One region of the Gottfriedia sp. NPDC057991 genome, then DNA from elsewhere that is predicted to be linked to it. Evidence: a T-box and tRNA genes for the amino acid it is inferred to sense, from the RefSeq annotation. Region 1 holds a T-box; the other holds one or more tRNA genes.
The links. The T-box of region 1 lies ahead of metG (methionine--tRNA ligase). A T-box ahead of a tRNA ligase gene usually reads a tRNA of that ligase, here a tRNA-Met.

Region 1 (15,341 bases):
AATTAAAAGGATTAAACCCTGAAAACTTAAAATAATTTTTAGAAAAAAAGAACACATACTAAGTAAAATGTACCCTATAGAGTAGACACTTAAAAAAAGTGACCTCTATAGGGTACTTTTGTTTATAATTAGAAAAAACGGGATCGGGGAATATTTAAATGAGTAATAAAACATTTACTGACAAAGAAATAAATCTACTTTCTAAAAACCAATATGTAAAATCAGTTAGTTCAAAAGGAATTACTTATACTGATGAATTTAAACGTATTTTTATTTCGGAAAATGAAAAAGGAAAATTAGCGAGAGAAATATTTGAAGAGTACGGTTTTGATATTGATGTGATTGGAATGAAGCGCGTTAAATCTGCTAGTAATAGATGGCGTACGGCCTTTAAAGAGAACGGTGAACTTGGTCTTCGTGACACTCGATCGATTAATTCAGGAAGAAATGTGGAAAGAGAGCTAACTTTGGAGGAAAAGAATACTCGTTTAGAAGCAGAAATAAATCTACTTAGAGCTGAAAATGAACTATTAAAAAAGATTCGTTTCTTAGAAGGGAGGATGAGGAATTAGTTATTTCTCCTAGCCAAAAATATACTCTTATACGTTCTATAATTGAAAAATTCAGATTAAAACATATGGTAACTTACCTTTGTAAGATTGCCGGCGTTTCAAGAAGTGGTTTTTATAATTACTTTTCTATTAAGTCACAAGAGCGAAGAAAACAACAGGATAAAAAGGATGAAATTTTAAAAGAGAATATATTAAAAGCATATCGCTTTAAACGTTATAAAAAGGGGGCACGTCAAATCAAGACTACATTGGCGGGTCAATTTAAGATTGTCTACAATTTGAAACGTATAAGACGAATCATGAAAAAATACGGTATAGTTTGCCCAATTAGAAAGGCAAATCCCTACAGACGAATGATGAAGGCTACTAAAGAACATAGAGTAGTGCCAAACCGATTGAATCGTCAATTCAAACAAGGCGTACCTGGGAAAGCTCTTCTAACTGATATTACATATCTAAAATACGGTAAGAGTCAGAAAGCATATTTATCAACAATATTAGATAGTTCAACTAATGAAATAATGGCTTACCATATTTCAGACCGACTTACAATGGAGTTAGCTACAGATACTCTTCGAAAGTTAAAAAAGAATCGTAATTATAGGAAAGTAAAAGGTGCACTCATTCATTCAGATCAAGGAACACATTATACACACCCAGACTTTCAAAAACTAGTGAAAAAACTAGGTTTAATTCAATCAATGTCTAGACGTGGAAACTGTTGGGATAACGCACCACAAGAATCATTCTTTGGCCATTTTAAAGATGAAGCCTCTATTAAGTCATGTCAAAATTTAGACGAGCTCAATAAAGAAATAAAACATTATATGAAGTATTACAATCATTATAGATATCAGTGGAAATTAAAGCAGATGACCCCTGTACAATACAGAAATCATCTGCTTAAAACTGCATAGCCTTTTTATCAATGTCCTTTACAAAGGGTACATACTAAAGCTATGTGTTCTTTTTTATATCGTTTGATATGATTCTGACTTGAAAACATTTGGTTTGAAAACTGCTTATGAAACGAGCCGGTCAACCATTCGAACTTGCCTCAACCTATATATATCGTGACTCTTCTTTTGTAACAGGCCAAGTACTTCATGTGAATGGCGGTATTATGACTGAAACATAAAAAATGAGAAGGAATAATACTTTTATAAAAATAAAAGACTGGGAGATTCCCAGTCTTCATTATTTATGCGGCTTTTTTACCGTTAGTTAATCTCTCAACTAACATACTCACAGATAAATCACCTGTTGCATTTAACATTGTTGCAGGTGGATCTATTAGCGCACTAATTGCTGCAAGAATTGGTAAAGATTCTACTGGTAAACCAAACAGAGAAAGAATTAACATTTCCCCAATCATTCCACCATTCGGAATAGCTCCCATTACCATACCAACTAGTAATGCAATACCGATTGTTACAAGATAAATATTCAAACCAGAGAAATTCATTCCAAATACACCAAAGGCAAATGCAATTTTTACGACTCCACCCATAACAGATCCATCTTTGTGTAATGCACTAGCTATAGGAATGACAGCTTCTCTTACATTTTTAGATACACCCATTTTTTCAGCATTGTCAAAATTTGTTGGAATCGTTGCGGCACTACTACAAGTTCCTAAAGACGTAAATGTTGATGGCCATACATTTTTCCAATAAATTTTAAATCCATTTCTACCACCGGCCATATAAGCAACAATACTATAAAAAATAAAAAAGAATAGAATAGCAGTTACATAATATAAAATAAAAACTCTCTTATATGAACCTAGTAATTCCTCGCCATATGTTGGAACAAGATATGCAAAATACGCTCCAAGTCCTACAGGTGCAAGATACATAATATAGTTAACCATGTTCATGATTACTACATTACCACTTGATAATAATTTTTTGACGATGTCTGCTTTATCGCCAGCTTTATTCGTTGCTAATCCAACTAATACAGCAAATACGATGATCGCCAACATATTGCTTCTTGTAAACAAGCCAGAGAAATCATTAACTGTAAATGTGTTTACAATTTGTTCCGCTACTGATACTTTATCAGTTGCATCAGGCTTAACGATCGGGATATGAACCCCATGTGCAGGTGGATAAAATTTCATAACAACAAGCATTATGATCGCTGCAATAATACCTGTAAATAAAAATACCCATGACATATTTCGCATAATCTTACCGAATTTTTCTCCTCCACCATTTGCAAAGCTTGAAGATACAGAGAAAAACACAAGCGGTACAACTACTACGAATAATAAATTTAAAAATAAATCCCCTATAGGTTTAAGGGCAACTCCTACGCTTTGGTTAGTGTAACCGATGACTGAACCTATGATGATACTACTTAGTAAAATCAAAGGGAAAGCGTAATTTCTAAATGAAAATTGCATAAGCTTCCTCCTAATATAATTGCTACTTGTAGTATACCGAAAATTTAATAGTTTGTACTCCAAATTTTTAATAAAACCTACAAATTCCTACATAAACATACAAAAAAGAACACATAGTATTATCTACTAGTGTTCTCTTCAAATAAAAAATACGAAATACGTCCTATACCATTACCCGTATCCCTATTCTTTAATCCTATTTTAAATTATTTTAACTTTTCATCAAAAGCCGAAGATACTTTTTCAAACTCTTCTTCTGTTTCAATATCGTAAAACTCGCCATCTTCTGCAACTCTTAAGAAGAAAACATCAATATCCTCTTCACTTTCTTTTTCTACTTCTTCTAGTAAACCTACAGCTATGTATTCATGACCTTCAATCGTAATTGAGCCCAGTACTTCGTAATCTTGCTCGTCTCCTTCATCATAGCTAAGTGTAAGAATTTCGCCTACTTCAATCTTTTCCATAAATCTTTACCTCACTTATTTCGAATTCATTTTGCATAAAGAAAAACCTTTATGTTCCTTTAGTGTAACAGAATAATGCAAAACGTTAAATTGTAAATACACTTAAAGCTTTTCTAAATCGTTCTACTTTTAAACCATTTTTTCTCATAAACAATTTTAGTAAAAAAAATTATTTAAAAATTTCATGAATATTCTTACCAACGCCGTAATAAGATTTAGAACAATCAATTCTTATGTTTCTTTCAAGTTTATTAAGTTGGACAAGCTCTATGTCTTCAAATAGTAGATATTTTCTATATTTAGGGAGGATTACTGAATGTCAAAATTAATAACAGGTCAAGAACAAATAATAACTAGAAGAAAAACTGTCAATTTCAAATCTTTCTTTCAACGTTTTACTAAAAACCAATTAATTGATGAAACGCCATCACAACTTTTACATAATGAGTTAAGAAGCTTACAAAAACTTTTAGAGCTAAAAGAAATTAATTTTATTTATGCCGATCCTGAATACATTGATGTGGCTATTATGGAATTAGAAGCTATCCGTACAAAATACAGTATTACTGTTAGACAATTGAAGGAAATACAATCTACTAGTGTTGTATGAAAAAAAAGAGATAAATAGCATTTAGCTATTTATCTCTTTTTCTATGTTATTACCCTTGAATTACAATTTATCCTGATTAGGAACTGACCTCATACTTCGTTTCAAAGGTCTTAACTTTTTTAAACACATTGATGAAAATCGTTAAGCATGGAAGAAGCCATAAGAATATTGCATAAGGTAAATACTCATGTAATTTCATATTAATGACTGTACTACTCATGATTGCAAGAACATTCCAAGGGATCATCGCTGGAAATAATAAAGTTGTATCCGCCATTAACCGAGCCAATTCCTCTTTGTTATATTTATTTGACCAATGAGCTAAAAAAGATCGTCCTGTTAAAATAATAGGCATTGTTTGGTTACCTGCTATTACACAGATAACTGCTGTTGCACCGATTGTTTTCAAAGAATCGGATAACATTGAAGTTGAGGTTTGAAGCCATTTATCTAACATAGGCTGAATGATATTAAGCTCCTCCAATAACGCATTATAAATTCCTGCTACAGCAATAAATAATAACAAGCTATACATATGACTTAGCCCTCCACCAAGTCCATTAATTCCGTGCCAAAAAGAATTCACAATTTTACTAAAAGAAATTCCATTAAACAAAGCTATTAAACTACCAGACAAAATACTAATGACATACGAATAAATAATATTGATTTTAAATAAAACAAGTACAACTAATAAGATCGGTGGAATAAATTGAATGAACGAAATGCCCTTATTGCTCACAATTTCATGATGTGTCGGAGTAATTCCTTGCGTAAACTGTAAATCCATTACGCTAAAAAATAAGATTGTTACGATTACAGCAGTAATTGATGTAAAGAGCATCGCTTTACCTTGTTTTTTGACAGTTGTTTCAAGAATATTAGCTAAAAGTTGATGTGCGCTTGAAAAAGGTGACGTTCGATCACCGACAAATGCGCCCGAAATAACCGCTCCAGCCGATATTTCCACAGGTATATGCAGTAATATAGCACTACTAATAAGAGGAACTCCTAAGGCACTTAATGTTCCAATTGACGAACCCAAAATCATTGAAAAAATCATCGTCGTTAAAAAACAAAATACAAAAAAATGATGTGGATTTATTGCCTGTAAAGTAATCGAAACCATCGATGTTATCGTTCCTGATAAATACCATGATGGAAGTAAAAAGCTAATTAAAAATAAGATAAAGAGTACAATTTTAACTTTTCCCATTCCTTGGTAGCTTAACTTCATAATATTTCTAACTTCATATCCTCTTTTTAAACTTAATACGATTAAAAAAATTAATCCTGGTAAAATTCCAAATACGAGAGAGATATGTAATATGACGGAACTAATAATTCCAGTCAAAGTTACTAATATTAGGAAACTTGCCTGTTTAACTGAATATTGATTTCCCATCACTTCCCCTTCTTTCAAACAGATTTATTACACTAAAATTGTTTAAATGTCATTCATAATTATATAAGCTTTCAAGTAATAATACACTTATAATTCAATTAAAAAGCACTACTTCAATTTAAGAAGTAATGCTACTTATTGTTCTTAAATAATTGATAGCCACTTCTTTAGTCACTTTACATTTCCTTTAGATGAATATCTATAAATTTTAAGTATTTACCCGTTTCTGTCGATTCATAAACTCTAATGAATTCTACTTTAAATGTTTCAGTAGGATTTAGTTCTTGTTTAGCTTTTATTGCCATATCATTTAACTCTAAATTTGTTAAGCCAAAGTGCGTTTGACCAAGAGTTAAATGTGGGATATATTCATCAAGTTCGAAATAAGCTTTAATTAATTCCTTTGAAGGTGAAATGGTTTCAACTAATATTTCATGCAATTTAATTAATTCATCTGACTCAACGCTTAAATATAAAATATCTTCACCAAAAAATTTTGGATCCCTAATATTAACTTCAAAAGATAAAAAGCTTTCACATATCTTTTTTACCCTTTCTAACCATGCCATATCAGGGGTAATTCCCCCTTGAGCTTTCACAGTAATATGCGGTTCGACCCCATCAACTATTCTATTATTCTCCCAATGCTGTTGGAATTTCATTATTTTTTTCTTTAAATCATCTGGTGGTACAATTCCGATAAAGTATTGCATTTAAATCCTCCAAATTTATACATTCTTTAACTAAAATGTAAATCCGTTCCATATTGAACTAATTGTAATTTTCGCGCGACGGCTTGAGATGCATAATTATCCCAAGAGGTACTATACAAAGCAGTTCGTCCCTGGCCTTGAATATCCGCAGCCCATGCATTTGAAACGATTAAACCATACTCTTTTCCACGAAAATCCTCGAGTGTATATACGCTTGCTTCAGCAGCTTCGGCCGATTGTCTGGCACTACAGCAAATCGACACAGCTATGTCATTTTCAATAATTGCATAACATGGTTCTTTCCATTCTAGCTCCTCATATGTATAAGGAAAGTTTGGTAATAAATATTGTTTATTCGCCTCGGTAATTTTTATTGCTTTCGATGATGCTTTCCCAGCTGTTTGAAATACATATGCCGGACCCATCCATAAACTGTCTATCTGATGATTTTCACTTAAAATCTGCATGATCTTTACTAATGGTATACTAGAGTTTGTATCTAAGGCTTTCTCTAATTCAATTAGTTCCTCTTTTTTAAGACAATCTAAAAACCTTTTCACATTTCCCATTTTGGTGCTTCCTATATAAAATCGTGGTGCTCTTGTATATGGTGGTTCATTTATTTGTGTTATTTTTCCAAATTCATTGTGTTTAAATAATACGTTAATATGCATTTCCATAAGTTCTAGCTCTGATTTCAAAAGGCTTCCCCCTAGCATAAAAACTAGTTAGTTTTCAAACTTTTTACTCTATCTTTTAATTTTTACAAATGTTCCTTTTTCAGACTTTTCAATTGCGACCTTATTCATTTTAGCAATGTTGTCTGATAAAAGTGATGATTGTTGCAAAGTTTTTCCGTCCAATGATACAGAAACATCGATAATCCTTCTTTTACCTTTTCGATGAATATCGTAATCCTGCTCATTTTCTTCAAGCTCAACTTTTGCATATAAACTGTTTATTAATTCTTGAATTTCTTTATCATTGCTTTCTTTAATTAATGTCATTAACTGCATATCGTCCAATAATAAATCGTTTAACTTAATAATTTCTTTTTGTAATGCCAGTTTAATAATCTTTGCAAGTGAATCATATGAATAAATACTGATCGGACCTAAAAAATAATCGATAGCAAGCTTATAATAAATCATTGTAAACCACTCTGCCATTTCAATAGAGTTTACACAGATTTCTCCATTTACAAAAACTAATGAATTTAAAAATGCTTCAATTTCTTTTTTAGGTGTTCCAAAATATGTATGCATATCTCTTAATGTATAATCTATTCGATCTGCACATAGCTTCGGAAGCTCTTTTTCAAGTAGTTCCCATTTATCTATATCAAAAATTTCTTTCATATCGATTTGATATTTTTCAAGTATTGAAGGGATCTCCGAATCTAAAATTACTTTTTCAAAGATTGTTTCATGATAATTTTCTTCGCTAATATCAAAAACATAATCAATAACATGAGAAAATGCCGTATGAGAGACATCATGTAATAAACCCGCTATTTGTTCCTCAAGAGAGCCCCCTAACCTTTTTATTAACAACATAACACCAATAGAATGATCATATCGAGTTCCATTATAATGATGATCCACTAAAAAGGTAGCACCGGCTTGATGAATTTTTTTTAACCGTTGAATTGGTTTTGTATCGATTAATTCAACAAGTACTTGATCAATATTGTATTGGCCATATAGTCTATCGCTCAAAAACATACTGTACTCCTTTTCATTTTATATTTGAAATTCCATCTCTTTAACATAAACAGCGTTTCCAGTAATTTCTATGTCATAAGTCGAATTTACTTTTTTAACATTTACTTTTACACGTCCGTCTTTCTGAATTTCCGTTCCTTGTTCAACAACTAATTCAATTACATCATTAACATCATTATTAATATATTTAGCATAATAAGCTCCCATTATCCCAGAGGCAGTACCTGTAACCGGATCTTCAATCGTTCCTGAAAACGCCGAAGAAAAATGGCGAGCATGAAAATCTGCATTTGAATCGTATGTTTCTAAGCAAAACGGATGAACGGACGCTTTTGGAATTTCATTCAAAATACTAGGAAAAAGTAAATTATTAGGTTTCATCTTTTCAAATGAAGATAAATTTTTTATCGGTAAAAGTAAATTCCAGGCACCTGTACTCCCATAAAGAGTTGGTAGACTTTTATCGATTTCTTCTACACTAAGACCAATTGAGGACGCTACATCATCAATCGAGCCTTTAAACTCTACAAACTCTGGTGCTTTTTGTTTCATCGTTATGTAGATCTCATTATTCGAATGATGAATCTTAATTGGCAAAATCCCAGCCTTTGTTTCAATTGTTAACTCACTTTTAAACTCAATGACCCCTCTAGTGACCAAAGCATATATTACTGCCATTGTCCCGTGACCACATAAATCCATTTCATGACCTGGTGTAAAGTAACGAATTTTATGATCAGCAACTTTCGAATTTAATAGAAAGGAAGTTTCATTAAATCCTACTTGTTTCGCAATATCCTGCATTTCATAATCACTCAAAAAATCGCAATCTAAAACGACTCCAGCTGGATTACCTTTATTGGGCTCTTTACTAAAAGCATCGTAATGGTATACAGTAATATTTTTCATTTTCTCACCTCATTTAGTTTTTATACTCTTTTCTCTTCTATCAAATCAAACATAAACTAATTTTATGAGATTGTTAGAGTAGTAATTATATTCAATTATTTAATAATATACATTATTAAACTGATTAAATGAAACGTTTACATTTTCTTTATGATTTTGCATTTTCCCAATATTTTTATTTTGAAAGTTTGATAAAATAATAATATTCATTAAAATTTTGGAGGAAAATATGTCATTATTCATAACAGCTTTCGGAGGAAAACTTCTACTATGTTTAGTCTTTACCTTATTCTGCTTCTTAATTGCATGGCCAGTCGGATTATATTTTCGATACAAGGATGCACAGAAAATGAAAGAAGTATTGCGTGACCAACCAATTAATCGACGCAATTACTGGCTTAAACAATTCTTAAAATTAAGTGTATCGATAGTAGTTTTATATTTTATATCTTTTTTGATTGCACTTTATTTTGATATGCCATTTTCATCTACTGCACCGTTTGTCGGTCTATTTGCTCTATTAATCATGCTTTATATTAAATTTGCCCCACGTACAACTGGTGAGGCAACACCTGATATTGATGGATGGCATAAAACATCTGTAATCATCGATCCTGATGAATATTTCACTTCAACAGGAGCAACTATTATTTTTGGATCTTTTATATTTACTGCCTTTGAATTTATAAGCGTTCTATATTAATTATCTTTAGCCATTATTTTATATTTTTCCATAAGAAAAGCATTAATGATCAAACTGATTATTAATGCTTTATTTTATTACTTTTTAGATTGGTTATTTAACTGTTCTAATTCTTCCTCTATTCTACCTACATCAATTCTTTCAAAAAGAGGTTTTACTTCGTTAATTTTTACTAAAACCGGAGATATTTCCTTCCATTCAAAGTTTGATAAATTTAGCATTTCTTTTATTTCATTACTCGAAAAAGGTAGGATTGGATGTAAAATTTGCGCTAGGTTGGCAATAGCATATATACAACTCACCATCGTGTTATGACACTCGATCAAATTCTCCTTAACTTGTTTCCAAGGCGCTGCTTCATCAAAATATTTATTTGCAGATCGAATAAATTCAAATACTTCCTCCATGGCCTTTTTGAAATTAGCCGATTCAATCTGTGAACCAACATCCTTATAAAGCCTTTTAATCTCAAATCTAATTGATTGTTTAATTTCCCCTTCTGGGACTACACCATTATAGTACTTTTCAAGAAACTTTAATGTTCGGTTTACAAAATTCCCATATGCGCCTAATAGTTCACTATTATGGCTATAAATAAATTCCCTCCAAGAAAAATCAGTGTCTCTATTTTCTGGAGCATTTATTGTTAAAAAATATCGTATTGAATCTGGATGATATTTTTCGATTAGATATGGTACCCATACAGCCCAGTTTTTACTAGTGGACAGTTTTTTCTTCTCAAGCGTCAAATATTCGTTTGAAACGATATGAGTTGGAAGAGCCTCATTTTTTAAACCTTTTAAAATAGATGGCCAAATAATTGAATGGAACGGTATATTGTCTTTACCGTGAATATAATATGATGTTGCTTCTTTTTTCCAAAAGCTAGAGTCATCTTGATTCGTGCTAAGTGCCCATTGTTTACTTGCCGAATAATAACCAGACACCGCTTCGATCCACACATAAATTTTCTTCATTTCATACCCTTTTACTGGTACGCTTACTCCATTTGGCAAATCCCTTGATACCGCTCGGTCATGAAGCCCTTCTTTTAAATATCGTTCTGTTAATTGGATAGCATTCGAACGCCAGCATCCGCTCATTTTAGCAAAATCAAGATATTCCTTTAGCTCATCTTGTAACTTGCTCAATGAAAAATAAAAGTGCTCTGTATTTTTTACGGATGGAGGATTTCCACATAGCTTACATGTTTTATTTAATAAATCTAAAGGATCTAAAATAGCAGAGCAATAATCACACTGATCTCCACGCGCGTGTTGACCGCAATTTGGACAATTCCCTTCTACATAACGATCAGGTAGAAATTGTTCAATTTCTTCACAATAGCATTGTTCAATTTCTTTTTTATAAATTAAGCCATTTTGTAATAAAGTTAAGAAAATTTCTTGTACAGTATGATGATGATGCTCTGCGTCTGTCCTTGTATAAAAATCATAGGTAAATCCTAATTTCCTAAAGTTATCCTCGAATTCAAAATGGTAACGATCTGCAATTTCTTTATAAGTTAAATTTTCTTGTTTTGCTTTAATAGCAATAGGTGTGCCATTACAATCACTTCCTGAAACGTATAATACATTCGCTTTTTTTAAACGAAAATAACGAGCTAGAATATCGCCTGGTAGTAAAGCTGCAATATGCCCCAAATGTAATGAACCATTTGCATAAGGCCAAGCTCCTCCAATAAAAATATCCATTCCAATTCCTCCTTATTATTAAATGCAAAAAACCTCGCCCCTATCTATAAAAGATAAGGACGAGGTTTCATATCCACGTGGTACCACCTTAGTTCACAAAGTATTTGCATACATTTGTCTTTGCAAGTACGAAAAGCATAAAAATGCTCATATACTGTGACTTTGATAACAAGTGCCAACTCTTGTCGTAGCCTACTAATATGAAATATACGTTCAGTACGAAGCTCCGAGGCCATTGTTCAATTGAGTATTTATGCTTCTTTTCAGCTACCAAAGCTCTCTGTAAAAAATAACATCAATCTACTTTTCCTCTTCATTGCCTTTATTCAAATGTTAAAAAAATTTTATAAAAAAGATATTGAAAAGTCAATCTATTTCAAAAAAATTATTAGTTCTTTTTATATAGTATAAATTACAAAATAAAAGTTGATTCATTTATAAAGTTATTTTGTCGAAAATAAAAATGATTAAGAGTGAAGGGATTCTCACGAAAAAAGTTAAATATATTCAATTATCAAAGCTTTAGGGGGAGAAAAAATGTCTAATTGGAAGACTGCATTATTTGAGTTACAAAAAACGGATATGTCTTTTTCAACATTTAATGAAGTAAGAGCCGAAAACTTAGACTTTAATAATGTAAGCTTGGCGAATTCGAAATTTACAAATGCAAACATGAGAAATCTTGAATTAAATGACGTGAATTTATTTGGAGCTCGAATTTCAGATGTTAACTTATCTAATACTAAAATAACAAATGGTAATTTAAGAGATTTAATAATTGATCATGTTCATTTAGCAGGTACAAGCATCCGAAATATTGTCATTCCGGAAGATCTAAATCTTGAAGATCATTCAAATTCTATTAAATTTGAGAAAAGCAATTTAACAAATACTCAGTTCACGGACTGTGATTTAAGTCATGTCGAAATCAATAATTGCAATTTATCAGGATTGAAAATTAATGGCATTTTAATTGAGGATTTGTTAAAGAGCTATAGCCAGAGAAAATAATTCATGAGTAACCTATACATTTCAACGCACAGTAAAAAAAGAATCTTTAATGAGATTCTTTTTTCGTGTCTATTTTGTTAGCATGCGTTGTTCTTAATGGTCGTCCAGTACAATATTTCTGTTTCCATTCCCTGTTAACTGTGCTTCGAACGCGTCAATTATATGCAAAAATCGATCTGCTTCTCTAAATACATGGTCTGCTAGCAATGGGTGAATGATACTTTTAATTCTACAAGCTTCTATTAGATCTCTAGCTGTTTTCTTAAAATCTCTAAGGGATTTTACGGATACACGGTTTTCATCAAGGAATTGGTCAAGTATAGGAACTGTTTCCGATTGTGGTCTCATTGATTCTAAATCTACGGCTTGGTATAAAAGTTGATCAAAATCATGACTAAATTCCCTCGCTTGATCTACTAATTTTCTTTCTGATGGATCTAATAGATGTCCAATAAATTTTGCATGGTCTGCCATAATTCTTAAAAAGAAAACATTTTCCTGGATAATTGCAGCAGGTAGCGGTTGGAGTTGACCATTATTTAGTTCAGTCAAGCGGTTTGCAAAATAAGCTGCTTCCCTACTTGTATGGTCAACTAATAAAGGAAAGTTATTGCCTGTTATTTTACACGTAAGGAGTAAATTAAGAATTTTCCGCTTATAAGCCCATATCATGGAAGCTGCTTGATGAACCTCATTATTAAACTGTTTAATTTGCTGAGGATCCGTTTGAGGCGAAAATGATTGAGCCTTATTTCCAATTGCTTCAAATACTTGATAAAATTGATCTGCTTCTTGAATTAATTCAGTATCATCACAATTAAATCCTAATTTCAGGAATAGGGAATGCTCTTTCATGATCCTAGACCAAAACAGAATCTCATCTAAAGAACGTGCTATAAATGCATCCGACAATCGGACCCCTCCTAACATAATTCATTTCACTTTCTAATATATTGATGAAAAAATGAATTATTACAGATACATCTTTATTAAGTAGAATAGCTATTAGGCTACTAAAATTTTAGTTAATTAAAAAAGCATTACTTCAATAGAAGTAATGCTAAAGTATTTATTTAAACATAGCTTATGATTTCAAAACATCATGATCAACATATCGTTTACCATCTAATTGACTAATGACATTAATCGCAACTTTTGCTCCGTCACCTGCTGTAATAATCGTATGAACACTTGTTCCTGCAACAGTTCCCGCTGCCCATACTCCATCAATATTTGTTTTACCAGTCGAATCTACATCAAGTACGGTCTTTATGCGAGGTTCTGTTCCAGCTTTTGTGTTTAGCCCTACTTTTTCAGCTAATTCCACACTTAAGCCTGTAGCTAAAATCACTTGATTTGCTTCATAAGTTGCTGTTTCAGTTTCAATATTGAAGCCATTTTCTGTACTCACAATGTTACCTACAGTACCTTGGATTATTTCAGCGCCAAATTTTCTAACTTGATTTTTTCCCGTTTCTATTAAATCTGGGCCTGTAATTTCTGAAACCCCATAATGATTTTCAATCCATGCTTTTTTCGTTATACTCTTGTCATTATCAAGAACTAAAGTTTTTTTACCAGCTTTTGCTGCAAATAAAGCAGCACTTGCTCCCGCCGGTCCGGCGCCGATAATTACGATATCATACATTATTAAAATCGCTCCTTTTTACATATAAGATTGATTTAAGTACTGTAATTATTATTCTGTCGACGCCTTATTAATCCCTGCATAAATTGATCGCAAATTAATTAAATCCCGGGAAACTTGAAAGATCAGAATAATTAATCCATAAAAGTACAAACGCAATAATACCTAATAATAATATTGTAAAAGTTTGTTTAAACGAATCCTTGACACGGATATGTGCTATTATTCCACCGATTGCCACAACTCCTAATAATAAACCACCCGCTGGAACCCAACTTTCTTCCCAAAATCCAATAATCAGTGAAGCTACCCCAATCAATTCTACTAATCCAGTAATTACTCTGAACCATTGTGCTAATTTCAAGTGATTAAAACTTTCAACACTCGTTTTTGAACCAAAAACTTTACCTAACCCAGCAATTAAAAACATAAGAGCTAATAAAATTTGCAAGATAATTGATAAAATATCCATTTTTTATCACCCCTTTACTAATATATATGCAATTGAAAAAAGCACATATTACTCCAAAAGTAACTATTCAATGTAAAATTTTGATTAGAATATTTACTTATATCAGTAAAAATAGTTAGAGGTTTTTTAATTAGTTCATTATTCATCTTTTTTATTAGTAATCAATTTAAAATAATAATTTAGACAAAATAAAAAAGCAGTCTTACCTGCTATATTATTTAGCACTTATCAAGCTATTAAACTGCATTTTAATCCTTAAAAAAGTCAATTCGATTCATAACATCTTCAATTGTAAATTGCTTTAAATAATCTAAAGCCTGGCGTTCGGCTTCAAATAATATTCTTTCTATTTCTAAATCTAACTGCTCTCCAGCTTCACCACAGTCAACTGCCATTTCTTGTTCTATGGGACCCTTATTAACAGCAGTATAGATTTCACCTAATGTAATTAAATCAATCGCCTTTTTTAAAATATAACCGCCTTCACGGCCACCTTTGGATTCTACAATACCTGCTGAGGATAAAGATTGCATTACTCTTCGCATGAATGTCGCATGAGAATCCACTTGCTCTGCGATCATTGCACTTGATAACATACCACCACTATTTGCCAACCAAACTATTGCATGAACTGCTATTTTAAAACGAGGAGGGCCAATATTGACACCTCTGTTTACACTACTCATTGCTTTTCACTCCTATAATTACTTGGTTGAATACTTATTAAGCAAATGATAGAACATTAAATTTTCATAGGCAATAGAATGGTTAGAAGAAAGTTATTAACAATTTTTACCATTAATCACTCAACCATTTTTTCAAAGGAGACGTACTACTACAAAATCGTAAATCGATTAATTTTAAAGCCCAAAATGTTGCTTTGCTAATTCCTTATATCTCATTTCATCAATATCCTCTTTCGTGACTACACCGTTAATCCATTGTGTAAAAGAAGTATTCGTTAAAGTTTTATTCCCCTCAT
Region 2 (15,341 bases), on a different contig from region 1:
ATTTGTTTGTGCTGTAGTAGTTTGAACTTTTTTACTCTTCTTCTTATTTGTAGCATTTATCTTTTGTTCATACATTAATAGAGCCTGTTTCATAGCACTTGCACTAACATATTCCCCTTTTAATCCCTTCATTAGAAATTCTTTATATGGATTAAGGGTTTGTGTTTGAGTTATTACTTGTTCAATCTGATTTATTCCCAGCCCATTTTTTAAAAACTGCTTTTTACAATGCAAATGGATAAAAATCATCGTAACTGCAAATAAGTCATAGGAAACTTCTGCTTTTCTAGAACCTAAGCCCCAGTAGCCACGGTCAAAGAACTCGGTAAACTCTTTAACTGCACGTCCAATTTGAGTAACCCCTCCAAAATCGATCCACTGGATTTTATTTGGTTCTTTCATAACTAGTAGGTTATCTGTTTTTAAATCTCCAAAAATAAAGCCTTTATGGTGCAATTTATCTAACAATGATAAAACTTGTATGATAAAAATACTACTCCATTCCATTCCATTTCTTTCAATAAATTTTGGCAAACTTACACCATTTACGTATTCCATAACATAGTAATAGCAGCATTCATTTGTTCCTGGATTTATATAGTCATCTACATCGATAAAAGAAGGCCCAAGGAATGAATCCTGGACCTGTGTGATTTTTTTTAAAACATTTACTTCGTTCGTGATATTAGTAGAATCTTTACTCAGCTTAATAGCAACATCTCCAGATTTTCCAGAAGCTAGATAAACGGTTCCGTTTGCTCCATTTCCAAGTAAACTCTTTATTTCGTATTTGTTTTTATTCCACTTTCCAGTAATGAGAGTCCCAGGCGCTAAATTAATCTGCCCATTCAATTGATTGTTCATCATCACCATTATTACCTCTATTGTAGTTTTGGTCGTTAAAATAGTTTAAAGCCTCACGTAGAGCAGGACCGGTTGGTGTCATACCACCCATCGTTAACTTAGGAAAAATTGTGTTTAGTTTTTCTAATTTAGGTGTCCAATCTAGTAATTTGTCTACATCGTCATGTTTCCCAGGAAATATAAATAATGAGTAGGCATTTTCTCCTGTTCTTGAGTTTAAACTAATTTGTAAATCAAATAATGATTCCTTAACAGTTTCTAGTTTGTCTTTCATACTAGCACTCGTATCTACTAAAATAATAACTTCTAAACCTACAGTTTCACCAATATCCTCTACAACCTCATATACCTCTTCTCGCTTTGAAGGAGGAAGTGATTCAATCGAATTGCTATCGCCTAAAATTTGCTTTAATTCTTTATTAACAAATCCTTGAATTGTTTGTGTCATCGCTTTTCTAGTAACCATTTGGACAGTTTGAGAAAGTTGCTTTGTGTAAACGACTTGACTAATCCCTCCACCTGCTCTAGCAATTTCCTCGATTTCCTTTAAACCGTCACCACTCTGTACATTTTCATCTAAAATTCCAATTACATTTACTGTAATACCGTATTCTTGTGCCAGGCTTGAAACTGCTAACGGATCTTCACCATGGTTTGAATAACCATCAGTTATTAATAGAATTTGTTTTAACTTTCCCTTATACATACAAAATCCCCTCCGCGTAAAAGTTGTTACCATTTTGTCCAATTACGGGAGGGGATAAACCTTTATTTATTTAATTTTACTAAGCCATCGCACTATATGATGAGATTGACGACCACTCTGGCAAGTTTCGTTTAACGACAGCAACCACAACCGTCATATCATCATTAATATCACCTGTATTCGAACGAATTACTTCCTCCAGTAACAATTCTGCTACTGTTTGTGGATCATCTGTTTCAAATTCACTTATTTTACGTTTCATCCACATTTCGTAATTTTCAACATGTTTAGGACCTTCAAAAATACCATCACTCATCATAATTAATAAATCTCCAGCTTTTAACTGCTCACTTACGACTTCTACATCAAATTCATCAATGATCCCGATTGGTAAATTACTACCTTCAATTTTAATAACTTGCTTGCCTCGTTTAACAAAGCTTGGCGATGAACCAATTTTTAAGAATTTTGCTGAAGCATCGTGTAAATCGACCATCGCTAGATCCAATGTAGCAAAAACCTCTTCAGTAGTACGTAAAGATAGAATCGAATTAATCGATTTAATAGCGACTGTTTCTTCAATTCCTGAATTTAAAATTTTTTGAAGTAGTTTTAGTGTCTCATTACTTTCAATATGAGCTCGCTCGCCATTTCCCATTCCATCACTAATCGCAATAGCGTGCTTTCCTGCTCCAACATCCATTATTTTAAATGCATCACCCGAAATAAAGCCTCCACCTTTAGCTGCAGTCGCAACTCCGGTTTCAATAACAAATGCCTTGTCTGATCCAAATGTAACTAAGTAATTACCTCCATTTGGTATTGTCGCTGCCTCTTCTTTTAATACGACAATCGTCTCTTTTAAAATATCTGATAGGATCGGCGCAATTAATTTTTGACACTCACCATGCTCGTTTTCAAATGGAATTAAGATATCTATATCAATATTACCTTGCTCTAAGTTATAAATTTCTACTTGGCTAACGTCAATTCCAAAGTTTAATAAAGCTTGTAGGATTTGGTCTTCCTGTAATTGATGATTTTCTTTTTCTCGTTGAATCTCTTTTGCAAAATCGACCATTACTTTTGAAACCCCGCGCAATTGCTCTGCCACTAATCTTCTACTTTCTTGAACTTGTTTTTTAAGTCTTTGATTTGCACGGAAGTAGAAAACCTCTTGCTTCATTAAATCTGCCATTTTTGAAGAACGTTGGCAATATTTTTCCCACTCTCTCATAAATTGGCCATTCTTAATAAGCTGGTCCTTTTCAACTAATTGCATCATATTTTCCATATATCGATATGTCCGGTCACCGTTGTCTGACCAGCAATGATCCTTTTTCATACAGCTATTACAGCATTTATTTGAAATACTACAAATGAAAAGCTCTTCATCAGTTAATTCGTCTTCAATCTGCGCAAACTGACTAGGCTGTGAGAAGCTTGCCGATAACGCTTCAAACACATTAGAGAATTGAGTAATTCGATTCGCCGTCAAATCTCTTATTTTACGTAAGTACTGCTGTTGGTCAGTAGAGTGTTCCTCTGTCCCAGGTACTAGTTTAGCTAATTGTTTTAGCAAGAAATTCGGCGTTAATAAGAATAATACAATCGCAATCACTGATTCAATAATGGAAAAGATAATATCAGACTGTTTCTCAGCATAAAAGCTGATTAGGCATGTCCCAATTAATAGTCCCGCTGCCGCACCTAATCTTTTTCCCTCTTTAAGGAGGCCACCAAGTAATCCAGAGAATGCTAATAAGCTCATTTGATATAGACTTGAAACACTCGCTAGACTTAGTATAAGACCCGTTACAACCCCTACTGTACAACCGATCGTTCCTCCAGCTACGAAGGCAAATAGTAAGACAATATATCTAGTAACAATATGCTGAATAGATAAATCTTGAATATACCAATCAGTTGTCCCCGTCACAACTGAAGCTAAAAGAATAACTAAACATACGATTTCTTCAACACCTAAAAGCTGTTTTCTTTTAGGAATCGCGAGTAGAGGTACACTTTGGAAAAAGATCATCGTTAAAATAAAACTTAATCCCGCTTCAACTGATGCCATCAAAACATCATACATCAGAACTTCTTGTTGAAAAGCATAAGTAATTAATAGATGACTAATAAATACTGATAAAAAAACTTGAAAAGGTACTAGACCTATATAATGTCGTTTAACTCTAGCGAAGAAAATATTAAGGATAAAAAATAGGATAATCGTGGCAAATGCATAACTAACCGTTTCAATCGACACAGTTAATGAACCGATCATAAGAGCAACAAAGGCTATTCCTGTACGCTCACGTTTCATCATATAAACTGAGGCAAAAAACGGTAATACAAACGGGAGAATATGCGATAGTATCAACGCTCGTCCTAATAAAAATCCCGTTAAAAAGATTAGTAGCCCAAAGTCAAAGAATGCTCTCTCTAATTTGGATTTAATTGATTTAGAAGATTGCCGAAATACTGATTGAAATCCATTAGTAGGGACTAAGCTTGCTGAAGAATTAGAAGACCCTCTTTGCAGTTTCGTCATATTTCCACCTCATCCGATTTGGTTTATTGAACATATTTTAACTTGTCCAATTGAAGGAATATGTCAAAATGACAAAGGCAAATAAAAGTTTTCTTCGACGGAAAAAGCTTTTACGTACAACTGTTTTACAAAATATGAGAAAAGCTTGCAGCATAATTTCTCTAATAGGGTAAAAGAAACGCAATTATTAAATTTTATGTCAATCGAAATTCAGAATAAAGGGAGAAAGTATGGAATGAAGAATGCGATTAAGAGATGAGGACGCTTGTTCCTGGAAAAGAAAAAAACGCCTAGCCTCTCTTATAGAGACCAAACGTTTTTGTTGTTGTATGACCCGTACGGGATTCGAACCCGTGTTACCGCCGTGAAAGGGCGGTGTCTTAACCACTTGACCAACGGGCCGTTAAAGGGAATGGTAGCGGCGGAGGGAGTCGAACCCACGACCTCACGGGTATGAACCGTACGCTCTAGCCAGCTGAGCTACACCGCCATTATCTTTAAACGACAAGATTTATAATATCATGGTACTAAATAGCCGTCAATAGTTTTTAAAAATGTTATTTTATTATTTTTTCCATACAAAAAACGCACCCATTAAAGAGTGCGTGTTCTATATGCCTATTTATGTCCTGACAAGGTAGGAAATTAGCCTCGACGTGCTCCACGGCCACCACGTTTAGATTCTGTGTTGCGTTTTAATGAAGCTAGACGGTCTTCACTGTCTTTTAAAAATTTACTCATTTTTTGATCAAATGTTTCTTTAACCGGACGTTGATCCGAACGGTTTTGATTTTTGCCACGGTTTCCACCACCGCCGCCTCCATATGAAGGTCTGCTTTGACGAGGTCTTTGCTCACGCTCTCCCTCTTTTACTGGTGGACGTTCTTTCGCTTTTTTGATTGAAAGACCGATTTTACCATCTTTTTCAACATTGATTACTTTTACTTCTACTTCATCGCCAACTTTTAAATGTTCGTTAATATCTTTAACATAGTTGTCAGCTACTTCACTAATGTGAACAAGTCCAGTTACTCCTTCTGGTAACTCTACAAAAGCACCAAAATTTGTAATCCCTGTAACTTTCCCACTAACTTTGCTGCCTACCTCAATTGACATAAAAAAAATGCTCCTCCTTAAAAATGTTTAACTGGATTTACTATATTATATAAAATTATAAAAACAAGTGTCAATGAAACGATAATTACTTGATATTAGGAAAAATTATTTCTCCCTTTTTAGAAAAAAATAAATTTTTTCTAGCTAACTCAATAATGTATTGATCATCGTTCAATTGGTCAATCATGCGCTTCGAATCCTCTACCGTACTCTTTGTTTTCTTTAAATCAACCTTTGCTAGTTTTAATTGTTTTACTTTAGATGAATACACATGTTTTTGTGTTTCATAATGAGATTGTAATAAAAAAAATAGGGGGACAGTTAAAAAGCAGAATAATGAAATGCGCACTAAAAACTTTTTAAAACTCCTTCTCCTAGGCTTAACACCTTGTTCCTCAACTAAAGTAATATTTTGTTTATCTTGAACTTGACTAGTTAAATCCAACTTTCTCGCATGTTCCACCTATTTCTTCCTCCTATCTAAAAGGTCCTTTACTTTTTTAATAGTAGTAAGGAAGATATTCTTGAATTTTCCGAAAACTCCTTTAAATTGTATTAAATAGTTTTTGACTCGTTTTGGCACAAAAAACCAACATACTCTGCCGAAAAACAAAAGAATTGCTAGTAGAACGTTGTAAACTAAACGGATTAGTCGAATAAGGAGTCCATAAATAAACAAAAGAATGACGATTATTACCTGAATAATCCACTTTATAGGTTTTACAATAAATATTACCATTAACTTTACTATAATGCGATAAATGCTAATAACCAGCTGAATAACAAGTTCTAATATTTTTTTATAAATAGTTCGAAAAAGACTTTGATAGGCCGCATAACCACATAGTAAAGCTAATAGTAAATAAAACCTGAGTGCACCTTCATTAACTAAGTATAATACATAAAAAACTAATAGAGCTTGAAAAACCCAAAATAATATATCTGTTGCAAATACAATCAATCGATTACGAGTACCTCGATATAAAAAACGATGGTATGTATCTAGTGCCATACCAAGATAAGCACCCATACCGACCATCGCTATCATTGAGTAGAACTGAACGTTTAAGCTCATTTAAATAGCTTGCTAAAGATTCCTTTAGCTTTCCCCGAATTGTATTCGTCAATATAACAAAGTTCATTAATCTTTCCCTTGATTGCTACATGACCTTTTTCTACATCGAGGTTTTTCATTTGTAAATTATGACCTTTAATATGCAAAAAGCCTAGTGCTGTTTCTAATAGGAACTCTTCACTATCAAAGCTCTCAACCTGTTTTACTCCAGTAATTTCAAGATATCTTCTACTTTTTAACGATAAATCCTGCTCGATTATTTGGCTTGTATTTTTCGCATTTAACTCATACGGATTATTCATACTAGTCCCTCCATTTACATAAACTGTACCTCTTGTAAATCGATTCCTAATACAGTGTTATTTGTACAAGTATATGAAGGGACAACTTTTTTAGAACAAGCTATCTGACAGTTTTTCCTCACTTATGATCGTATACATTGCATCTGCTTCTTCTTTTCGAACAGTCTCTTTAAGTAAATTAATTTTTGCTGTAACAATTTTCTGTCCGAAACGTATTTTTAATTCGTCATTTACTTTGACTTCTGTAGATGCTTTTGCAACTGTTCCGTTGATCATTATTCTTCCTTGATCAGCTACTTCTTTAGCAAGTGTACGACGCTTAATAATTCTCGATACTTTTAAAAATTTATCAAGTCTCATAATTTATTCTCCTCAATTCTCATTCAATTAGACATTATTCGTATTTTTTAGCTTCATTCCATATCTCATCCATTTCTTCAAGAGATACATCAGAAAATGTCTTATTTATTTCACGAAGTCTTGATTCAATATATTGAAAACGTTTTGTAAATTTCATATTTGTTTTTAAAATCGCTTCTTCAGGATTTACATCGATAAAACGTGCTAAATTAACAATACTAAATAATAGATCTCCAAGTTCCGCTTCAACTTTAGATTGATCATTCAATTTAATGGCATCAAGAACTTCAGTTAACTCTTCATTAACTTTGTCTACCACTGGCGGTAGTTCTTTCCAGTCAAACCCTACTTTCGCAGCTTTACTTTGAAGTTTCTCTGCTTTTAATAATCCTGACAGATCCTTTGGTATGCCTGAAAGAACGGATTCAACGACGTGTCCCTTTTCAGCTTGTTTTAATTCTTGCCAATTTTTTAATACGTCTTCCTCATCTTTCACATGAACTGTTGAAAATACATGCGGGTGACGATAGATTAGCTTACTTACTAATCCTTGAATTACATCTTGGATTGAGAAGTAGCCTTCATCTTCTCCAATTTGAGCATGTAACATGACTTGAAGTAATACATCTCCAAGTTCTTCAATAATATGATCATCATCTTCTTCATCGATTGCTTCAAGAAGCTCATAAGCCTCTTCTAGTAAGTACTTCTTTAATGATTCATGGGTTTGCTTTTGATCCCACGGGCACCCATTAGGACCTCTTAAAGTAGCAATGACAGAACGAAGTGTTTCAAATTGATGATAGAGATCCTCTTCATTTTTAACTGGCGGTACATAAACACTTGTCAAATTATTGATTGATGTATCGCGATCTAACTCAAACAATGGTACTCTTCTTATTTGCTCATTTGCACTACCCGCTGCCGTAACGATTATGACCTCATAATCATCGGGAAGCTGCTCCATTAGCTTTAATTTCGCATGAGAGGCAGTCATTTGATCGTATACCTGGCAGATGATCAAATGCTGTCTAAACGTAATTGATTCCGCCTCTAAATCCGTTGCATCAACAAACTGGAAGCCTTCGATTGGATCAATCTTCAAACTAGTAAACATTGCATCTAAAAAGCTTTGCCCACCTATGATGTCTAGCTGGATATTTCCTTTATCTGCAAGCTCTATTAATAGCTGAACAGTTTTTTCCGCTACAAGAGGATGGCCTGGTACAGCATATGTAATTGCCCTTTCTTCAGAAGCTTTCACTAATAGTTGAACAATTTCTTGATATACCTCTTCAAAGCGATCATGTTTTTCATAAATTTCATCGAATGATTGGAACGTTAATCCTTCTGTTTCTAATTCACTTATAACAGGGTGGTCTTTTGTACGTAAATATAGATTGTCAGTTTTTTGTAACACTTTATAGATACCAAACGGAAGCTGATTAAGGTCACCTGCACCTAAACCTAAAACTGTAATCTTGTTCATTTTGATCCTCCTGTTCTTTTAAGAAAGCCATTTCTGTAATTTTTCGCTTTTAACGATTGAGCTTAGCTCTTCTACTGTAAATAACTTAATTTTTATTAATACAACCGCAAATACGATTGCACCTACAACCGCTGAAGATAACGCCTCAACTAACATTCTTAAACGAAGCGGATTAATAAACATTGCATATTTTTCATAAAAATATTCATAACCATATACACAACCATACATAATGGCTAAAGATACTAGTAATTTCAAAATAAACTTAAAGTCAAAAAATGTTACTTTTGACAATTTATATATATAAGCTAAATTCAAAATCGTAACAATGATTAAAGCAGATACCGTTGAATAAGCTGCTCCTTTAGATCCGATTTGCTCCATTAAAATAACATTTCCAATAAATTTAACACATCCTCCAGCAATTACATTTAAAGCCGGAATTAAACTTTTACCTAATCCTTGTGCGATTGAAGATGTCGTAATCGATACCCCAGCAAAGAAGATCGATATACATAAAACAGTTAGGACATCCGTTCCTAAATCATTTCGATAAAGCATTATATTGGTCGGATGGATAATTGAAATTAAACCAATTGTGGCTGCTGCTCCCGCTACAATGCTTACTCTAATGGCACCTGATATTCGATTATTAATAGAATGATGTTCTTTACGAGCTAATTCACTAGATAAGTACGGAATTAGGGCCAGTGAAAACGATGAAGCAATGACAGAGCCTAATTGAATTAGCGGAAATCCACGGTCATAAATACCCTTTACTAGCTTAGCACCTTCAACATGATATCCATATTGTACTAATAACGGATAAAAAGAGAGGGAATCGATAAACTGAATGAATACAAGTACTAAACTACTTAAGCTTAGTAAGATCCCTTGATACAAAATTGTTTTTAATTCTAAGCGATAGGTTTTAAGTAAACCAAATGATGGTATGGTCAAACCAGAGCCACGAAAAGAAACCCAATAAAAGAAGTACAGTATCGCTGCTATACTACCCAGTATCGAACCTGAAACTGCCCCTGCACCTACAATATAAAGATTGTCGGTCGTTTGCATTAAATAAAGTGATAGCACTAAAATCGTAATAACTCGAATTAATTGCTCAATTACCTGACTGACTGAAGTAGGTCCCATATCCCCTAAACCTTGATAATATCCTCGAAATGCTGAAGTGATTGGAACAAATAAAAAGCCAACACTAACAACACGAATTAACATCGCTAGATGATCATCACGCATAAATTTCGCTATACTATTACTTCCTACGTATAAAGTAAAGAAACACAATATACCAATGACTAACAACATCATAAATGTTGCATAAACCAAATCTTTAGCCCCTTTATCATCTTTTTTCGCCAATCTTTCAGCCACATAAGATGATAAAACTAAAGGAAAGCCATATGTAGAAAAAGCTAAAGCAATTGCGTAGACAGGATATACCTGTTGGTAAATATAGTAACCTAAATCGCCGGCAATATTTTGATAAGGAATTTTATAAAACGCACTTAGTACTTTCGATAATAATGATGCTATTGTTATGAACAAAGCCCCTTGAAGGGCTGCTTTTTGCTTGGCTTTTTGCAAAAGGATAACAACTCCTTTGTTAGACGGTTCACCCTTTAATGTATTACATTATTAGGGCTTATGTAAAGAGTTGCCAAAAGAAAAACCCTCTCTTTTCCAATTTTAGAAAGTAATGGTTTTGTTTAAATGTTAATCTGGTAGTTTATGCCAAAGGGAAGAAACGAAAAAACAAAGACCAGTTAAGGTAATATTCCTTTACTGGCCCATGTATATTACATATATGATTATTGCTCCATTTGTCTAGCTAAGAAGTTAGTAGCAGTATCGATTGCTTTCTTTTCAACTTCAGAAATTGTTTTATCTTTTGAAAAGATAACAACGGCTCCAATTGGATCCCCACTTGCGATGACTGCTCCTACTGCATAGGATTGATATTTTTCAATTACACTTTCGATAAATGAAGCTTCCCCAGGCTCGCTAACTACTTTTGAGTTACGCTCAGTCATGGTTTTTTCGATAATATCACCAATGTTTTTGTTTAAGTATTCTTTTTTGGAAACTCCTGCAACTGCTACAACTGAATCTCGGTCACTTATAATGATTGTATGTCCAAGTGTGTCGTAAAGTGCATCAGCGTATTCCTTCGCAAAATCACTTAATTCACTAATTGGTGAATATTTCTTTAAAATGACTTCTCCATCTCGGTCCACAAATATTTCTAATGGATCACCTTCACGAATCCGTAAAGTTCTCCTAATTTCTTTTGGTATTACTACTCGACCTAAATCGTCAATTCGACGGACAATACCTGTTGCTTTCATACTTGTAAAGCGCCTCCTCACTTACTTGCATGTCTACGTTGATGAAAGATAACCGAGTGACAATGAGGTAGGGTCACCCTTAATTAATGATAGTATCCTACACAACGAAAGTTCTATACAAAATAAGTGAGATTTTTTAACACCTTTACTAAAAATATAGTAGTGTAAGCACTTTTTGGTAACTTTTAATGACTTTATCGCCAAATTAAAACAGCCATTCGTATTACTTCCCTAGGCATTTACACTCTCTTTTTTCACGTTCTTTAATCCATTAATTAAACCTTCTAGCGTTGTAAGCCAGTCTGCTGGATTTTTTCCTTTTACGTCTAGCGTTACTTTTAGTTTCGATCCATCCATTCCTAAGCCAATGCCTCTACCGAATGAATTACATAACTGGAATAACTTCCCACCGTCGATATTAGCACTTGCCACCTCAGAGAAATAAACACTTACTTCTGACTTAACTTGTTTAATCAGTTCAATCTTCTCTGCAATCGCTAAAAGTTTAATATGAGCAACCTGACATAGATAGCCTACTTCTAACGGGAAATCGCCAAACCGATCCATTAATTCTTCTTGTAAATCATTTAACTCTTCAAACGTTTCAACACGTCTAAATTGCTTGTACATCTCAATTTTTTGCTTACTATCTTGAATATACGTATCAGGTAAATAAGCATCTACTTCAATGTCAATTTCAATTGAAATGATATCTTCTTTCTTAACTCCTCTACGCTGTTCGATTGCATCTTTTAACATTTGAGAATATAAATCAAATCCAACCGAATCAATAAATCCATGTTGTTGTGCTCCAAGTAGATTTCCTGCACCTCGTATTGACAAGTCACGCATGGCAATTTTGAAACCTGAACCTAGCTCTGTAAATTCTTTAATTGCTTGCAGGCGCTTCTCGGCAACCTCAGTCAATACTTTATCCTGTTTATATGTGAAGTAAGCATATGCCACTCTATTCGAACGTCCTACACGCCCTCTTAATTGATAAAGTGTTGATAGACCCATTCGATCTGCATCATATACAATCAATGTATTAACATTTGGAATATCCACGCCCGTTTCGATAATCGTCGTGCTTACTAATACGTCATATTGTCCATCTAAAAAGGCATACATAACTGATTCTAGTTCGCCTTCATTCATTCGACCATGTGCTACAGCTACTTTTGCATCTGGTACAAGCATCGAAATCTGTTCAGCCATACGTTCAATATCTTCTACTCGATTATATAAGAAATATATTTGTCCATCTCGAGCAAGCTCTCTTTCAATCGCTTCTCTCACTAATGCAGCATTATATTCAACTACATATGTTTGAACTGGAAAACGATTTTCTGGCGGTGTCTCAATAACTGATAAATCTCTTACTCCTAGCATCGACATATGCAATGTACGAGGGATCGGAGTTGCAGTTAACGTTAAAACATCTATATTTGCTTTTAATTGCTTTATTTTTTCTTTATGAGATACACCGAATCTTTGCTCTTCATCAATAACTAAAAGTCCTAAATCTTTATATAGAATATCCTTCGATAATAGGCGATGTGTTCCAACTACTATATCGACAGAGCCCTCTTTTAAGCCTTTCATCGTTTCAAGCTGCTGTTTGCGAGATCGGAAACGATTTAACAAACCGATATTAATTGGATGATCTTGAAACCTTTCCCTTAATGTTTCGAAATGCTGCTGTGCCAAAATTGTAGTAGGAACTAAAATAGCAACTTGCTTACCTTCCACAATTGCTTTAAAAGCCGCTCGAATAGCTACTTCAGTTTTTCCGTATCCTACGTCACCACAAAGCAGTCGATCCATTGGACGTTCTCTTTCCATATCCTTTTTAATTTCATGAATTGATCTAAGTTGATCGTCGGTTTCCTGATAAGGAAATGAAGATTCGAATTCTTGTTGTTCCAGGCCATCAGGTGAAAAAGCGTAGCCTTTTGATGCTTCGCGTTCTGCATAAAGCTTAATTAAGTCATCAGCTATATCCTGAACGGAGCCTTCAACCTTCTTCTTAACCTTTTTCCAATCAGTTCCACCAAGCTTATAAATCTTTGGCTCTTTACCTTCAGATCCAACATACTTTTGTACTTGATCAATTTGTTCAATCGGTACAAATAATTTGTCGTCGCCATGATATCGAATATGTAAATAATCTTTATGAATACCATTAATCTCTAATGTTTCAATTCCCAAAAACTTACCAATACCATGATTTACATGAACAACATAATCTCCAACTTTTAATTCTGAGTAATTTTTTATTCGTTCTGCATTTGATAATTTTGTATTGATTCTTTTTTTCTTCTTAGCTTTTTTCGTGAATAACTCACGTTCTGTTATTAGAACAAATTTTTCTAAAGGAAGTTCGAATCCTGAACGAAGATCACCTTTCATGATGTATACTTCACCATTTTTTATTTGCTCTAAAGAAGAGACAATTTTCCCTTCAATGTTGTAATCTTCTAATATATTTTCAATTTTATTTGTTCTTTCGTCACTTTCGCCGAGCATAACAATTGTATATTTATTTTTCTTCCAACGGTCTAATTCATTTTTTAACAAGCTCATTTGACCATGAAACTCTTGCATCGATTTACATTGAATCGAAACTACCTGTTCAGGATGCGTATGAGGTACTCTTCTCGGAAAAAGACTCGTATGAATTTGTTGGCGCTTTCTCGAATGTAGTAATTCAAAAAATTCATGTGAAAAACTTACTCCATGTAATGCATTTCCCTCAGCTAGTAATGACGTATACCACTCTGCTTCATCCTTTTTAAGCTGCTCTACGATTTCATGAACCCTCGAAATCTCATCAATAACGACAACAGTTTCCTTAGGAACGTAATCTAGTAAACTAAATTGGTTTTCATAGATTAGACCAAAATATTTATATATTTGATCAATCAATTGCCCTTGCTTTAATTGCTCAAGATCATAGGTTACCTTTTCAACCAATAACTCTTTTACTTGTTGATCACTTATTTTTGATAGAGTTTCTTTAAAAGCTTGTTCGATTCGTTGAACTCCTAATTGCAAATCAGTCTTGGAAATAATTCTTTCCGTCGCTGGACCAATTTGGACACTCTCATATTTTGTAATAGATCTTTGAGAATCAGGAGAAAATGAACGGATTGAATCGATTTCTGTATCGAAGAGTTCAATTCGAATAGGATCTTCATACGTTAGCGGGTAAATATCAAGAATTCCTCCGCGTACGCTAAACTCTCCTTTACTTTCGACCATCCCAACACGTTCATAGCCCATTTGGACAAACTTTGAAACCAAACTCGATAAGTCGATATCTTCACCAATTTCAAAATTGATCTGATAGTTAGACCATAATTCTGGAGATGGCAAATAGCCAATTAATCCCGATACAGGTGTAACCACTACCGACGGTTTTTTTGACATCAGACTGTTTAACGCGATTAGTCTTTGCGATCTAAGCTCTGGACTTGATACTGCAATCTCTGAAGCAATCAATTCGTTTGCGGGATATAAAAATACTTTATCTTCCCCAACTACTGATTTTAGGTCTTCTGATACTTTTTGAGCTTGAAGAAGATTATTTGTCACGATTAACTGCGTTTGTCCAGTTTCTCTAAAAACAGCTCCAGATAGCAACGTTTTCGCAGACCCCGCTAAGTTTGTAACCAATTGTTCTCTTAGCCCATTTTTTAGGCCATTAATTATTTTTTTAATATCTTTATACTGGTTAAATTGTTCAATTAAACCAATCACGAAGTCAATCTCCCCTAACAGTCAATCTAAGCAACAATAATCTTAGTTGAAGTTTATATTTATAGTTTTTTAGTAATTTGCTCCATTTTAAGTGTCATTTGTATAGATAAACACACTTCATCTTAACAGAGTCTAGAAAAAAACAGAAAAACGCCTCAGTTATAAACCAAAGGCAATTTAATTTATGAAATTCTTATATTCATGGTAATGTGGAAACTCAGATAGAGTCATTTCGCAATCCTCGCACACAATATAAATTACTTGATTAGGAGATTGAATAAAATTTACAAAATCGCTCAATTCTTCATTGAAAGAATGACAATACGAAGATGAAACTTGTAACAACTGTTGCTTTTCAATACTACCCATTTGTTTACTACAATACCGACACTGACAATCTAATAATTCCATTACTTCCTCCATACTACAAAAAATTCATATATACAGTATGGATTGTACTAACTATACTTATTCAATGTGAAAGCTTAAATTCCTGTTTTTTTATTTTTTATTATATTGATTCATTACATCCAAGAAAGAATGCTTTAAAAAATATTCACATGCATCTGCGGCTCTTTTCACACCATCAACTACTTCCGCAATTTCTTCTTCAAAGAAGTTTGATAATACATGATTTACGACACTCATTCCATTGGACGGACGATCTACACCAATTCGTACACGTTGGAATTCTTGTGTTCCTAAATGCTGAATTAATGACTTTATACCATTATGCCCCCCAGC

Region 2: it has a tRNA-Met gene. The T-box ahead of metG (methionine--tRNA ligase) is inferred to sense a tRNA for this amino acid. The anticodon was not compared.

Annotation. Positions count from the first base shown of each region.
Region 1 covers NZ_JBHVQN010000007.1:106,803-122,143, forward strand. Annotated here, with positions in the region: gene ACFVR2_RS21310 (aminopeptidase) at 1-35, shown strand, start outside; one part of gene ACFVR2_RS21315 (IS3 family transposase) at 159-546, shown strand; one part of gene ACFVR2_RS21315 (IS3 family transposase) at 546-1,489, shown strand; partial or broken gene ACFVR2_RS21320 (NAD(P)-dependent oxidoreductase) at 1,597-1,710, shown strand; gene ACFVR2_RS21325 (dicarboxylate/amino acid:cation symporter) at 1,774-2,982, opposite strand; gene ACFVR2_RS21330 (DUF1292 domain-containing protein) at 3,189-3,449, opposite strand; gene ACFVR2_RS21335 (hypothetical protein) at 3,766-4,059, shown strand; gene ACFVR2_RS21340 (Na+/H+ antiporter NhaC family protein) at 4,136-5,464, opposite strand; gene ACFVR2_RS21345 (2'-5' RNA ligase family protein) at 5,641-6,177, opposite strand; gene ACFVR2_RS21350 (GNAT family N-acetyltransferase) at 6,204-6,878, opposite strand; gene ACFVR2_RS21355 (HD domain-containing protein) at 6,927-7,901, opposite strand; gene ACFVR2_RS21360 (PhzF family phenazine biosynthesis protein) at 7,920-8,810, opposite strand; gene ACFVR2_RS21365 (hypothetical protein) at 9,040-9,513, shown strand; gene metG (methionine--tRNA ligase) at 9,591-11,228, opposite strand; T-box leader at 11,281-11,554, opposite strand; gene ACFVR2_RS21375 (pentapeptide repeat-containing protein) at 11,766-12,239, shown strand; gene ACFVR2_RS21380 (DUF2935 domain-containing protein) at 12,333-13,151, opposite strand; gene ACFVR2_RS21385 (FAD-dependent oxidoreductase) at 13,324-13,887, opposite strand; gene ACFVR2_RS21390 (DoxX family protein) at 13,985-14,359, opposite strand; gene ACFVR2_RS21395 (RrF2 family transcriptional regulator) at 14,608-15,045, opposite strand; gene ACFVR2_RS21400 (arylamine N-acetyltransferase family protein) at 15,220-15,341, opposite strand, start outside.
Region 2 covers NZ_JBHVQN010000011.1:22,049-37,389, reverse strand. Annotated here, with positions in the region: gene ACFVR2_RS24210 (protein kinase domain-containing protein) at 1-867, opposite strand, end outside; gene ACFVR2_RS24205 (VWA domain-containing protein) at 836-1,570, opposite strand; gene spoIIE (stage II sporulation protein E) at 1,650-4,124, opposite strand; tRNA gene ACFVR2_RS24195 (tRNA-Glu) at 4,455-4,526, opposite strand; tRNA gene ACFVR2_RS24190 (tRNA-Met) at 4,538-4,614, opposite strand; gene ACFVR2_RS24185 (S1 domain-containing RNA-binding protein) at 4,770-5,240, opposite strand; gene ACFVR2_RS24180 (FtsB family cell division protein) at 5,326-5,703, opposite strand; gene yabQ (spore cortex biosynthesis protein YabQ) at 5,704-6,315, opposite strand; gene yabP (sporulation protein YabP) at 6,312-6,617, opposite strand; gene ACFVR2_RS24165 (RNA-binding S4 domain-containing protein) at 6,708-6,977, opposite strand; gene yabN (bifunctional methyltransferase/pyrophosphohydrolase YabN) at 7,012-8,466, opposite strand; gene ACFVR2_RS24155 (putative polysaccharide biosynthesis protein) at 8,485-10,074, opposite strand; gene spoVT (stage V sporulation protein T) at 10,299-10,835, opposite strand; gene mfd (transcription-repair coupling factor) at 11,067-14,597, opposite strand; gene ACFVR2_RS24140 (anti-sigma-F factor Fin) at 14,775-15,008, opposite strand; gene pth (aminoacyl-tRNA hydrolase) at 15,099-15,341, opposite strand, start outside.